DNA from 2 places in the Arthrobacter sp. 210 2 genome. Region 1 is predicted to be linked to the other one. Evidence: predicted binding sites of a transcription regulator. Region 1 holds the regulator's gene; the other holds the start of a gene.
What was found. The regulator HrcA, encoded in region 1, represses chaperone genes, less so after heat shock. The targets are predictions, from matches to a motif close to TTNGCACTCGNNNNNNNCGAGTGCNAA.

Region 1 (3,409 bases):
CACTCGACCTCCAGAGCCGAGGAAGAAGCCGCGGTGACGCGTCCGCTCATCCGCGTGCCGGCACCGTCGACAATGTCCACAGCTTCACCGGGTGACAGCCGTTTAACCGCAACAGCGTGCCTGGCTTCGGGTCCTTCCAGGATGAACCGCGTCGCGGGCGCGACGCCGTCCAGGGACCCGGCGGGAGTGAAGAAGACGGGGTTGCTCACCGCTACAGGTTACCGAGGCGATCCCGGAGTTTGGCGAACATGCCGCCGCTGGCAGCGAGTTTGCCCTCGGTGATCTGCTCGCCGCGCATCTTGGCGAGCTGCCGCAGGAGGTCCTCCTGGGCGGCATCCAGCTTCGCGGGGGTCTCAACCTGCAGGTGCACCTTCAGGTCGCCGCGGCCGTAGCCGCGCAGGTGGGTAACGCCGAGGCCGCGGAGGGTGATGATCTCACCGGACTGCGTTCCGGGCTTGACGTCGATTTCCTGGGTCCCGTCGAAGGTCTCAAGGCTTACCTCTGTACCCAGCGCTGCGGCCGTCATGGGGATGTTCAGCGTGGCGTGCAGGTCGTCTCCGTCGCGGACGTAGGTGGCGTCATTGTTGACGCGGATTTCCACGTAAAGGTCACCGGAGGGTCCGCCGGCGGGCCCGGCCTCGCCCTGGCCGGAGAGCTGGATCCGGGTGCCGGTGGCCACGCCGGCGGGAACCTTGATGGTCAGGGACCGGCGGCTCCGGATCCGTCCCTGGCCGCTGCATTCGTTGCAGGGGTCCTTGATGACCGTGCCGAAGCCTTCGCAGCTGCCGCAGGGCGCAGCCGTCATGACCTGGCCCAGGATGGAGCGAACGGCCCGCTGGACCTGGCCGCTGCCTCCGCAGATGTCACACCGTTCGGGGTGGGTGCCGGGCCGGCAGCATGATCCCTCGCAGGTGGGGCAGGTGACCGCGGTGTCCACTTCGAGTTTCTTGTTGACGCCGAACACCGCATCGCGGAGGTCGATCCGGACACTGATGAGGGCGTCCTGTCCGCGGCGGACACGGGAGGCAGGCCCGGTGGAGCCGCCGGCGCCAAAGAACGTGTCAAAGATGTCCTGGAACGCGAAGCCCTGGCCGGCGTAGCTGCCGCCGCCGAATCCGTTGTCCGTACCGTTTTCATTGCCGGTGGTGTCATAGACGCGCCGCTTTTGGGGGTCGGAAAGGACCTCGTACGCGTGGGTTACTGCCTTGAAGCGGTCTGCGGCGTCCTCACCCGGGTTAACGTCCGGGTGCAGGGTCCGGGCCAGCTTGCGGTAGGCCTTCTTGATTTCTTCGCCGGTGGCCTCCGGTGAGACTCCAAGGACGTCATAGTGGCTGCTCAAAGTTCGTATCTCTTCCTTGTTGTACTGCCTGCATGCGGGGTGCCCTGCCCGTGGTTCCGGCTGCCTAAGCGCCGGGACCGCCGGTCAGGGTCCCAGTATCCGGGAAAGGTAACGGGCAACAGCCCTGACGGCGGCCATGGTGGTGGGGTAGTCCATGCGCGTCGGCCCCAGCACGCCAATCTTGGCCGTGCTGTCCGGGCCGTATCCCGTGGCCACGACGGACGCCTCGGAAAGGCCGTCGTAGGGGTTCTCGCGGCCGATGCTGACGGCCACGCCGCGGTGGTCCTGCGCCATCTCGCTCAGGAGCCGCAGCATGACCACCTGCTCCTCAAGGGCTTCCAGGACGGGGCCGATGCTGAGCGGGAAATCGACGTTGGACCGTGCAAGGTTCGCCGTTCCCGCCATCACCATCCGGTCCTCACGGCTGCTGTGCGCCAGCACCTCCAGCCCGTGGGCCAGCGCCTGCGCGGCCAGCCTCTGGCCGGGACTGACCGCCGACACCACGGCCGGAAGTGACTGGGCCAGCTGGCCCAGCGGCGTTCCTGAAAGGGAACCCAGGAACCGGGTCCGCAAGGCGGCCAGGGCGTCGTCCCCCAGGTCCTGCCCGACGTCGATGACCCGCTGTTCCACCTTGCCGCTGTTCGCAATGAGCACCACCAGCACCTTGCGGGGAGCAAGCAGGACGAATTCGATGTGCCGGATCAGGGCACGGCTCAGGTGCGGATACTGGACAACCGCTACCTGGTTGGTCAGCTGCGACAGCAGGCGGACCGTTCGGTCCAGGACGTCGTCAAGGTCGTCCGAGCCCTCCAGCAACGACTGGATGGCCCGGCGCTCGGCCTGCGACAGGGGTTTGACGGCCGAAATCTGGTCGACGAACAGACGGTAGCCCTTGTCCGTGGGAATCCGGCCCGCGCTGGTGTGCGGGGCGGTGATCAGGCCCTCGTCCTCCAGCGCCGCCATATCGTTGCGGATTGTCGCACTGGAGACGCCGAGATGATGCCTCTCGACCAGGGCCTTGGATCCCACCGGCTCGCGGGAGTGGACGTAGTCCTCCACGATGGCCCGCAGTACTTCCAGCTTGCGTGGCTCGCTCACACTCCACCTCCATCCAGGGTCAGGGCGGCCGTGCCGCCCGCACCGCGCCACCACCAGGGTTAGCACTCGACATGCCTAAGTGCTAACAGTCTATTATGCCTCGGGCCGTTGTTAGCATTGGTACCGCTCCGGGCGAAATTCCGGTGCACTGATCTAGCGCTAGGCGGAGTCGATCCATGGATTACCAGAACTGGGGCCCCCGGGACATGTCCGCGCCCGTCCGGACCCAATTGCCCGAAGTGCCGGTTGAGCGCGGCATGGTGCTGGAGGACGTCCAGTCCGGTTGGGTCGGCGCCGTCACCCGGGTGGAAAAGTCCGGCGGAATGCACGTGGTGGTCCTCGAGGACCGCCGCGGGAAGTCACGGACCTTCCGGCTGGGCTTCGGTTTCCTCCTCGAAGGCCGCGCAATCCGCCTGATGCCCCCGGCACCCCGTCCGGCGACGGCCGGCCCCGCCGCCGGAAGGACTGCCTCCGGCTCCGTGCGGGTTGCCGGCCAGCGCGCACAGGTAGCCAAGGCCAGCCGCATCTGGGTGGAGGGAAAGCACGACGCCGAACTGGTGGAAAAAGTGTGGGGAGACGACCTCCGGGTGGAGGGCATCGTCGTCGAACCCCTGCACGGCATTGACGACCTGGCCGGCGCAGTGGCCGACTTCCGGCCCGGACCGGGACGGCGCCTGGGCGTGCTCGTGGACCACCTGGTGCCGGACTCCAAGGAGTCGCGTATTGCCGATGCCGTCATGGCGTCTCCCGGCGCGGCCGGGAACGTGCTCATCGTGGGCCATCCGTACGTGGACGTGTGGCAGGCCATCCGGCCCGCTGTCCTCGGCATCGAGAAGTGGCCCGTTGTGCCGCGCGGGCAGGACTGGAAGACCGGGATCCTGGCCGCTTTCGGCTGGCCGCACGACACGAAGGAAGACATCGGGCTGGGATGGCAGAAGCTGTTGGGGGCCGTCCGCAGCTATGCAGACCTGG
Region 2 (3,409 bases), on a different contig from region 1:
ACGGCGGGGCTGGCAAGCCGCGTGGGCGGTACGGTCCAGGCGGACGGCTGGACGCTCGGACAGGTGGGCAACTGGACCGGTGCGCCGCAGCAGGGGTCCACCATCTTCTACTCCGGTGCCGGCCAGCTGGCGAACGCCCAGGCGCTGGCGGAACTGCTGGGAGTGCCCACCCTGGTAAGCAGCACCGAGTTCCAGGTGCCGCTGGTTGTGGTGCTGGGTCCGGGCTACCGCTAGGGCATTTTCTGTGGCACCGGTCACGCATCAGTAACGTTTGCCGAACCTGCTCCACGCTGACTGCGGCGCCGTCCCGGCATTGGCTAGAGTGAAATTCAGGCTTCGTTCCGGGGCCAGGCAGCAGACAGCAGCGCGGTTTCCCCGGTCTCAACGGAAAGAGTTGGTCATCATGGCACTGGGAACCGTCAAGTGGTTCAACGCGGAGAAGGGCTACGGCTTCATCACCGTGGACGGGTCCGGGGACGACATTTTTGTCCACTGGTCCGCCATCCAGGGTGAGGGCTACCGTGCACTCGACGAGGGCCAGCGGGTGGAGCTCGAAGTCGGCGAAGGCGAGAAAGGCCCCCAGGCCGAAAGCGTCCGGCCAGCCGAGTGAAGCCGCTGTTCCGCCCCGCCGCCCGGATCCGTCCGGCGCTTGCCCTCTCCCTGTGCGCCCTCCTGGCCGCGACGGCGTGTTCCGGCGTGACCGGCAATGCGCGCGTCGAAGCAGCGGAGGCGTCCGGGGATGGCATCCTGCGCGTGGGCCTGGTCCTGGACAACACCGGTGACAGCAGCTTCCTCAACGCACCCCAGCTGGCAGCGGCCAGGCTCGCAGTCAAGGACATCAACGACGCAGGCGGCCACAAGGGCCGGCCCGTGGAGCTCCTCCCCGTCGCCACGGACCAGGACGCGGCAGCCCAGGCGCACGCCTTGGTAGCCGGAAAGGCCGACGTGGTGATCGGGCCCACCGATTCCAGCAACGCCGAAGCAACCATCGACGTCCTGTCCAGGGCACGCACGCCGCTGATCTCACCGGCCAACACTGCGGCGGGCCTCACCGGCACCGACTCCGGCGGCTACTACTTCCGGACAGCGGCCGCGGATGTGGCCCAGGCTCCCGTCCTGGTCAAACTCGCCAAGGATGCCGGCGCCCCCACTGTCACCGTGCTGTACCAGGAGGGCTCCTACGGCAAGGACGTTTCGACGGCTGTTTCCGACGCCGCCGGGCAGTCCGGACTCAACGTTGCGGCGACGGAGGGGTTCACGCCGGGGGAGGCCGCCGGAGCCGCCGGTGAGGCAGCGAAAGCTGCATCCGATGCGGTGATCCTGATTGCACGCGAGGGTGCGCAGGGCGCGTTGGCAGAACTGAACAATGCCGGAGTAGCCGGGGACCGCATCATCATCAGCGACGGCGCCTTCGCCCGGTACGGGTCCACGCTGGGCGCCAGGGCACTCGACGGCGCCCGCGCGGTGGTTCCGGGGCAGCTTCCCTCCGCGGGATTCCAGGAGCGGCTGCTGGCCGTCGACGGAAAACTGAAGGACGTATCGTTCGCGGCCGAGACATACGACGCCGTTACCCTTGCTGCCCTGGCCGCCGCCAGGGCGGAGGATGATGCAGGCCGCTCCGTCACGGCGAACCTGATCAGCGTGTCCGGGGGAGTGGCTGGGGCGCAGGCCCCCGCGGCTGCTGCCTGCGCCTCCTACAAGGAATGCCTGGCCGGACTGGCATCGGCGGGCGTCATAAATTACGACGGCGAATCCGGCCCGGTCGCGTTTGACGACAACGGAGACATCACCACGGCCAACTTCATGGTGTTTATATACGGGGCCGACAACATTCCCGCGCCCAGCGGCCGGGAGACAGCGGGCCGCGCCGCGAGCTGATCGCCCTCGGCGAATACCAGGGCGGACTGCCGGTTGGGGGCCTCTTTCGCTTGCACTCTCACGTGGGGAGTGCTAATTATTGAGTTAGCACTCTGACGTACCGACTGCTAAAGCAAGGCCTGGTTCCGCCGGGCGGCGCACGGCAGCGGTCGAGGAGCGAAGAAACACCTAACTGGAGTGAGATCCCCACCCGGAGGCGTACAGAGGCCGCCGGCAAAGGATCGTCCGTCGCGGGCACTGCAGCGAAGGTTCAATCTTAACGACTGTCCCGAAAGGACTACTGCCGTTATGGCCAAGATCATTGCATTTGATGAAGAGGCACGCCGCGGCCTTGAGCGGGGCCTGAACACCCTCGCCGACGCCGTTAAGGTCACCCTCGGCCCGCGTGGACGCAACGTCGTCCTCGAAAAGAAGTGGGGCGCCCCCACGATCACCAACGATGGTGTTTCCATCGCCAAGGAGATCGAGCTGGACGATCCCTACGAGAAGATCGGCGCCGAGCTGGTCAAGGAAGTTGCCAAGAAGACGGATGACGTCGCAGGCGACGGCACCACCACGGCTACCGTGCTGGCACAGGCCCTGGTCAAGGAAGGCCTGCGCAACGTTGCTGCCGGCGCCGACCCGCTGTCTCTCAAGCGCGGCATCGAGAAGGCCGTTGAGGCCGTCACCGCCGAGCTGCTGAACTCCGCCAAGGAAATCGAAACCAAGGAAGAGATCGCCGCTACGGCCTCGATCTCCGCCGGTGACGACGAAATCGGTGCCCTCATTGCCGAAGCCCTGGACAAGGTCGGCAAGGAAGGCGTCATCACGGTCGAGGAATCCAACACCTTCGGCCTGGAGCTGGAACTCACCGAAGGCATGCGCTTCGACAAGGGCTACATCTCCGCCTACTTCGTCACGGACGCAGAGCGCCAGGAAACGGTCCTTGAGGACCCGTACATCCTGATCGTCAACTCCAAGATCTCCAACGTCAAGGAACTGGTTGCTGTCCTGGAAAAGGTCATGCAGTCCAACAAGCCGCTGCTGATCATCGCCGAGGACATCGAGGGCGAGGCCCTGGCCACCCTGATCGTCAACAAGATCCGCGGCACCTTCAAGTCCGTGGCCGTCAAGGCCCCCGGCTTCGGTGACCGCCGCAAGGCACAGCTCGCCGACATCGCCGTCCTCACCGGCGGCCAGGTCATTTCCGAGGAAGTCGGCCTGAAGCTGGAGAACGCGGGCCTCGAACTCCTGGGCAAGGCACGCAAGGTTGTTGTCACCAAGGACGAGACCACCATCGTCGAGGGTGCAGGCGACGCCGACCAGATCGCCGGCCGCGTTTCCCAGATCCGCGCCGAGATCGAGAACTCCGACTCCGACTACGACCGCGAGAAGCTGCAGGAGCGCCTGGCCAAGCTGGCCGGCGGCGTTGCAGTCATCAAGGCCGGTGCCGCCACGGAGGTTGAGCTCAAGGAGCGCAAGCACCGCATCGAGGACGCAGTGCGCAACGCAAAGGCTGCTGTTGAAGAAGGCATCGTCGCCGGTGGCGGCG

Region 2: a site for HrcA is predicted at 1,963-1,989, ahead of groL (chaperonin GroEL). Genes of this name have one in related genera too.

The regions. Positions count from the first base shown of each region.
Region 1 is NZ_JBNHIE010000012.1:131,619-135,027, reverse strand. Features, by position in the region: gene AC5RWA_RS19330 (16S rRNA (uracil(1498)-N(3))-methyltransferase) at 1-209, opposite strand, end outside; gene dnaJ (molecular chaperone DnaJ) at 212-1,339, opposite strand; gene hrcA (heat-inducible transcriptional repressor HrcA) at 1,424-2,437, opposite strand; gene AC5RWA_RS19315 (DUF3097 domain-containing protein) at 2,614-3,409, shown strand, end outside.
Region 2 is NZ_JBNHIE010000011.1:146,783-150,191, reverse strand. Features, by position in the region: gene AC5RWA_RS18515 (LytR C-terminal domain-containing protein) at 1-234, shown strand, start outside; gene AC5RWA_RS18510 (cold-shock protein) at 404-610, shown strand; gene AC5RWA_RS18505 (ABC transporter substrate-binding protein) at 607-1,878, shown strand; gene groL (chaperonin GroEL) at 2,167-3,409, shown strand, end outside.